3 regions of the Streptomyces sp. NPDC029292 genome follow, and region 1 is predicted to be linked to each of the others. Evidence: riboswitches for the same ligand, from Rfam matches in the RefSeq annotation. Region 1 holds a riboswitch; each other region holds the start of a gene.

Region 1 (2,258 bases):
CGGACATACGGCCCAGTGCCTGCCCGTCCTGGTGGCGGTGCTTGCGCACTCCCACGTCGACCTGGGCGAGCGCGTCCAGGCCCACGAGGTGCAGGGCGTCGACGAGCATGCCCAGCTCCACGCCGTATCCGACGGGGAACGGGAGCTGCTCCAGGAGGGAGCGGCGGGCCGCGTACTCGCCGCCCAGCGGCTGGACGAAGCCCGCGAGCTGCGGCCAGTGCATGTTCAGCAGGGGGCGCGCCATGAGTTCGGTGACACGGCCGCCCTGGCCCGCGGCCGAGCCGAGCGGACGGTCGTACATGGCCTTGACGAGGTCGACGCCGGGGTCGGTGAGCAGCGGTCCCACGATCCCGGAGACGAAGTCGGAGGAGAACTCCTTCAGGTCCGCGTCGATGAAACAGATGATGTCCCCGCTGGTCACGAGCAGTGACCGCCACAGGACCTCGCCCTTGCCGGGCACGGCCGGTATGCGCGGGAGGATCTCGTCCCGGTGGACGACTCGCGCGCCCGCGGCGGCGGCGACCTCCGAGGTGCGGTCCGTCGAGCCCGAGTCGATGACGACGATCTCGTCGACGAGCGGCACCTGTTGCATCAGGTCGTGGCGGATGACGGCGACGATCTCGCCGACCGTCTCCTCCTCGTTGAGAGCGGGCAGCACGACACTGACGGTCGAGCCCGTGGTGCGCTTGGCGGCCATGAGTTTGTGGAGCGGGCGATCGGTCAGGGACCAGGAGCGTGTGCTCAGCCAGCGCTCAACTTCTTTCAGCACAGTCTGCGGCTCCTCACTGTCTGATCACCCCGTCTCGCACGGTGTGATCCATCTCGCGGTTCGGACGACTATCTCAACTGTCCTGGCCTTCGGTTACAGTCTTGAACAACGCGGATGACCATCGCATGTCCTGGATCATCGGCGCACACCGTGCTCCACAGTTCAACAATCGAATACCGCTCATCCAGAGGGGCAGAGGGATACGGCCCGATGAAGCCCCGGCAACCCTCCAGCCGGTCTCGTACGACTGCGTCGTCGTCGCGAGGCTCCCGGCTCGGGAAGGTGCCAAATCCGTCTCACGGCGAAGTGCGTCGTGAGGAAGATGAGGAGAAAGGGCCTCGCCTCCATGGCTGCGCAGACAGTTGCAAGCACCACGAACGCTGGGATCTCCGCCGACTCGGCGAACGCCGCGAACTCCGTAGACCTCGGCCCCGCCGCGGCTCTTTCGTGCCGCGAGTGCGGTCACCGCGTGCCCCTCGGCCCGGTCTTCGCCTGCGAGGAGTGTTTCGGCCCGCTGGAGATCGCGTACGACTTCTCGGCCTACGACACCGAGGAACTCCGCAAGCGTATCGAAGCGGGCCCCGCGAACATCTGGCGTTACGCGCCCCTGCTGCCCGTCCCCGCGGACGTCGCCGAGAAGCCGAACATCAACCCCGGCTGGACCAAGCTCGTCAAGGCCGACAACCTCGCGCGCGAGCTGGGTGTCGACGCCGGCAAGCTCTTCGTGAAGGACGACTCCGGCAACCCGACGCACTCCTTCAAGGACCGCGTCGTCGCCCAGGCCATCGAGGCCGCCCGCGCCTTCAACTTCACCACCCTCTCCTGCTCCTCCACCGGAAACCTCGCCGGAGCCGTCGGTGCCGCCGCCGCCCGCGCCGGTTTCCGCTCCTGCGTGTTCATCCCGCACGACCTGGAGCAGGGCAAGGTCGTCATGGCCGCGATCTACGGCGGCGAGCTCGTCGGCATCGAGGGCAACTACGACGACGTGAACCGTTTCTGCTCCGAGCTGATCGGCGACCCGGCCGGTGAGGGCTGGGGCTTCGTCAACGTCAACCTGCGGCCGTACTACGCGGAGGGCTCGAAGACCCTCGCGTACGAGATCTGCGAGCAGCTCGGCTGGCAGCTCCCCGACCAGCTGGTCATCCCGATCGCCTCCGGCTCCCAGCTCACCAAGGTCGACAAGGGTCTCCAGGAGCTGATCAAGCTCGGGCTCGTCGAGGACAAGCCGTACAAGATCTTCGGGGCGCAGGCCGAGGGCTGCTCGCCGGTGTCCGTCGCCTACAAGGCCGGGCACGACGTCGTACGGCCGCAGAAGCCGAACACCATCGCCAAGTCGCTCGCCATCGGCAACCCGGCCGACGGGCCGTACGTGCTGGACATCGCGCGGCGTACCGGCGGTGCGGTGGAGGATGTGAACGACGAGCAGGTCGTCGACGCGATCAAGCTGCTCGCGCGGACGGAGGGCATCTTCGCCGAGACGGCGGGTGGC
Region 2 (2,258 bases), on a different contig from region 1:
CGCGCGAAACTGTCTCGGGCATGACTCTCCATGGGAATGGCGAAGCCCCGGCCGCTTGTTGGGCGGCAGCGGCGGAACGGAGTGACTGCGCTTTCGGACCGGCTGCCGGCGCTGAGCGCGCGCGACGGTCCGGACTAGTACGCGCTGGAGACCCGCAGCAGGTCGATGTGCAGGCGTCTCGTCAGGTAGTTCCTGGCCATTCCCACCGGTCCCGCGTTCAGGGCCCGCGAGTTGCGAGACCGCGCTTGCCCCGCCGCACCGGCGGGACCAGGTCGTCACCCGGGGCACCCCGTCGCGGTGGAAGGGTTGCCTGTCAGCGGGCCGGGGCCGATCAACCGCACCGCGCGGACGAACCGCGTGATGGGCGCTGACAATCGTGACCGTCCTCGCCAGTGTCAGCGCGCTCCGTGAAGTCGTCAAGACGGCGTGTAGGCGGTCTCACCACGTGGTCATCCCGGTCGGTGAACGTTGACATTCCTTTCCGGGCGTGCCTAACTTACGCCGCAGATCGGTCATGAGTGTCAGCGAAAAGCCCTGGCTCGCTGTCCGGCAACCCTCGCATCGCGGTGGGGTGCCCCAGGTGACGACCGGACCGGATGACGTTCGGTAAGCGCGAGGCCCCAGGGGCAGGAACAGTGATGGTGACGGCGATGTACGCAGCGCAGGGGATGGCCGCACAGCGGCCCCGCGGCTGCGTCCTGCTGTGCGCGAACCGCTGCGTCGATCTGCTCCGCGTCAACAGCGCCCTGTGTACCGCTTCGGGCCCCGCGCGCTGTCAAGGCTGACGGCGTTCTGAATCTCTGACGCGCACCGCCGCCGCGGTGCGCCCTCTGCCCGCCCAGCACCCGGTACCGGCGTCTTCCCGCTCTTCGTCTTCCGCGGTGTTCCCCCGTGCCGCCGCGGTGCCGTCGCGTTCGCCGCCCGGGATGTCCGACTCCGCTGGAGCTCCCTCATGAGTGAACCCCCTGGCGCCGTGGTCTCCCTCGTCGCCGCACCGCCCGACCACACCGTGAAACAGCCGTCGGCGGCGCAGCGCGTGTTGCCCCTGCGCCGCCCAGGACGCTGGATCCTCTCGGCGATCGTGCTCGTCCTGCTCGCCCAGATCGGCCATGGGCTGGTGACCAACCCCTTCTACCAATGGGACCGTTTCCAGTACTGGTTCCTGCGTCCGACGATCCTCGACGGGCTGCTCATCACCCTTGAAGTGACGGTGTACAGCGCCGTGTTGGGACTGCTCGGTGGCATTGTGCTCGCGCTGGGGAGGCTCTCCAGGAGCCCGGTGCTGCGCGCGGTGAGCTGGATCTACACCTGGCTGTTCCGCTCGGTGCCGCTGATCGTCGTCCTGCTCTTCCTCTACAACTTCAGCGCGCTCTACCAGACGGTGAGCCTCGGAGTCCCGTTCGGCCCCGCCTTCTTCACCTTCGACGAGTCCCGGCTCGCCACCGACATGGTCGTCGCGGTCGTCGGACTGAGCCTCAACGAGGCGGCGTACGCGTCCGAAGTGGTCCGCGGCGGCATCCTCTCGGTCGACCAGGGCCAGCACGAGGCGGCCGCCGCACTCGGTCTGCCGAAGGGCTACCAGTTCAGGAAGATCGTGTTCCCGCAGGCGCTGCGATCCATCACCCCGAACTACGTCAACCAGCTGATCGGCCTGATCAAGGGCACCTCGCTGGTCTTCTACGTGTCACTGCTCGACCTGTTCGGCTCCGTGCAGAGCATGGGCAGCACCTACCCCGGCGACATCGTGCCGCTGCTGCTGGTCGCCACCGTCTGGTACCTGATCCTGACCAGCGTCGTGTCCGTCATCCAGTTCTACGTCGAGCGGTACTACTCGCGGGGCGCGCTGCGCACGCTTTTGCCGACCCCGCTGCAGAAGGTCCGGACCGGCCTGCGTGACCTGCGGGACCGCGTTCGCAAGGAGGCCGCGATATGACCGCCGAGACGCTCGGGATACGCCCGGCCGCGGTAGAGGTCCACGACGTGCACAAGTGGTACGGCGCCCACCGGGTGCTGGACGGCGTGGAGTTGACGGTGCAGCCCGGCGAGGTCACGGTGATCCTCGGTCCTTCCGGCTCCGGGAAGTCCACGCTCCTGCGGGTGATCAACCACCTGGAGAAGCCCGAGATCGGCCATGTCAGCCTGAACGGCGAGCTGATCGGCGTACGCCGGCACGGCAAGCGCAGCGAGATGGGGGTCCCCCCGGCCGAAGGCTGGGGGAGGCTCAAGGAGCTGAGCGAACGGGCGATCCTGGCCCAGCG
Region 3 (2,258 bases), on a different contig from region 1:
TCCCGCACGAGCTCCTTCACCGCGCGCACGAAGCGCTCGACGTGCTCGTCGGGAGTGCCTGCGCCGAAGCTGACGCGGATCGCGTTGAGGGACTTCTCCCCGGGCGCCGCCTCAGGGGCACCGCACTCGCCCTGCGTCTGCGGGTCGGTGCCAAGGAGCGTGCGCACCAGCGGATGGGCGCAGAAGAGACCGTCCCGCACCCCGATGCCGTACTCGGCGGACAGCGCGGCCGCGAAGTGCGAGCTGTTCCAGCCCTCGACGACGAAGGAGATGACACCCACGCGCGGAGCGTCATCGCCGAAGAGCGAGAGCACCCGCACCTCGGGCACCTCGGCGAGACCCGCTCGGACCGTGTCGATCAGCCGGCACTCCCGGGCGACCAGCTTGTCGAAGCCCTCTTCCGTCAGCGCCTTGCAGGCCGACGCGATCGAGTAGGCGCCGATCACGTTCGGCGAGCCCGCCTCGTGCCGGGCGGCGCTCTCGTGCCACTCCACGTCCACCCCGCCGTCCGTACGCCGCGTGACCTTGCGGCTGGCGCCGCCGCCCGCGAGATACGGCTCGGCCTCGCGCAGCCAGTCGGAGCGGCCCGCGAGGACCCCGGAGCCGAAGGGCGCGTACAGCTTGTGCCCGGAGAAGGCGACCCAGTCGACGTCGAGGTCGCGGACGGACACCGGGTGGTGCGGGGCGAGCTGGGCGGCGTCCAGGACGATGCGGGCGCCGTGCGCGTGCGCGGCGGCGGACAGCTCACGCACCGGCCACAGCTCACCGGTGACGTTCGAGGCGCCGGTGACGCACACCAGGGCGGGACCGTAGGGGTCGCGGTCGGCGAGCGCGCGCTCCAGGGTCGCGACGGCCTCGTCGGGCGTGCGCGGGGCGTTCAGGTACGTCACCCGGGCGTCCCGCCACGGCAGCAGCGAGGCGTGGTGCTCGGTCTCGAAGACGAACACCTGGCAGTCGGCCGGAAGGGTGGCGGCGAGCAGGTTGAGCGAGTCGGTGGTGGAGCGGGTGAAGACGACCTGGTCGCCGTCCCGGCAGTCGAGGAACTCGGCGACGGTCTTGCGGGCGTTCTCGAAGAGGTCCGTGGACAGCTGCGAGAGGTACCCGGCACCCCGGTGCACGCTGCCGTAGTACGGGGCGTACGCGGCCACGTCGTCCCAGACCCGCTGGAGGGCCGGAGCGCTGGCGGCGTAGTCGAGCGCGGCGTAGGTGACCTCGCCACCGGTGACGAGCGGGACGGTGACATCTCGGCCCAGAACGGGCAGCGGGGAACAAACGGCCTGGTCGGCGGCAGCGGTGGAGACAGACATGGCGAGCTCCTGTGAGAGGCAGGCGGAAGCACCGCGCGAGCGGGTACACGGAGGTACGAGGGCTCAGCGCAGGAAAAGGTGAAAGGGGTATGCCGAAGCGGGGCGCTACGCCCTATCGCATTCGCTTGCTCACAGAAGGCTCCCTCGAACGACCAGGACCCCTGGGCTGTCCACTCAAATGAGGGCGAGGGGTCCGCGCTTGCCGTAGACCTCGCTGCCTACGGCCTGGTCTTCACCCGGGGCACCCCGCCACGGACGGAGGGTTGCCGGACAGTCGGCCGGGGCCTCATGACTGTCGCTCATGACCTGGTACAGCATCTTGCCAGAAGAGCTTCGACGCGCAAGGCGCAGTCCAGGATCCGGACTGCGCCTTGCGTCACTTCCTTGCGTCACTTCACGTACGGCCGACGTACGGCTCAGGCGTTGCTGGCCGCCACCCACCGGTCGAGGGCCCTCATCGCGGCCCCCGAGTCGATGGCCTCCGCCGCCTTCGCCATCCCCGCGCGGATCTGGTCCGCGAGAGGGGCGTCGGTCGGCGACAGGGCCACCAGCGCCGCCGCCGAGTTCAGCAACACCGCGTCCCGTACGGGCCCGGTCTCGCCGCCCAGGACGCGCCGGGCGACCTCCGCGTTGTACGCCGCGTCGGCGCCGCGCAGAGCCTCCACCGGGACGAGGTCGATGCCGACGTCGCGCGGGTCGAAGCGCTCCTCGGTGACCTTGCCGTCGCGGACGACCCACACGTGCGACGTCGACGTGGTGGTCAGCTCGTCGAGGCCGTCGTCACCGCGGAAGACCAGCGAGGAGTTGCCGCGCTCGGCGAAGACGCCGGCCACGATCGGCGCCATACGGGGGTCGGCGACTCCGACCGCCTGCGCCTTCACCCGCGCCGGGTTCGTCAGCGGACCGAGCAGGTTGAACGTCGTCCGGATCCCCAACTGCCCACGCGCGGCC

The links. A riboswitch is a leader RNA that binds a small molecule or an ion and turns the genes downstream of it on or off. The one in region 1 is predicted to bind S-adenosylmethionine.
Region 2: it holds a riboswitch for S-adenosylmethionine, as region 1 does, so the genes downstream of both, ACZ4WS_RS03325 (amino acid ABC transporter permease) here and thrC (threonine synthase) in region 1, are expected to answer to the same signal.
Region 3: it holds a riboswitch for S-adenosylmethionine, as region 1 does, so the genes downstream of both, ACZ4WS_RS31440 (aminotransferase class V-fold PLP-dependent enzyme) here and thrC (threonine synthase) in region 1, are expected to answer to the same signal.

What each region holds. Positions count from the first base shown of each region.
Region 1 is NZ_JBVHXR010000022.1:170,516-172,773, reverse strand. It holds gene ACZ4WS_RS38020 (glucosyl-3-phosphoglycerate synthase) at 1-769, opposite strand, end outside; SAM riboswitch class I at 947-1,098, shown strand; gene thrC (threonine synthase) at 1,116-2,258, shown strand, end outside.
Region 2 is NZ_JBVHXR010000001.1:721,195-723,452, reverse strand. It holds gene ACZ4WS_RS03330 (putative leader peptide) at 135-200, opposite strand; SAM riboswitch class IV at 237-382, opposite strand; SAM riboswitch class IV at 511-619, shown strand; gene ACZ4WS_RS03325 (amino acid ABC transporter permease) at 953-1,933, shown strand; gene ACZ4WS_RS03320 (amino acid ABC transporter ATP-binding protein) at 1,930-2,258, shown strand, end outside.
Region 3 is NZ_JBVHXR010000016.1:227,994-230,251, forward strand. It holds gene ACZ4WS_RS31440 (aminotransferase class V-fold PLP-dependent enzyme) at 1-1,307, opposite strand, end outside; SAM riboswitch class IV at 1,498-1,614, opposite strand; gene trpD (anthranilate phosphoribosyltransferase) at 1,724-2,258, opposite strand, start outside.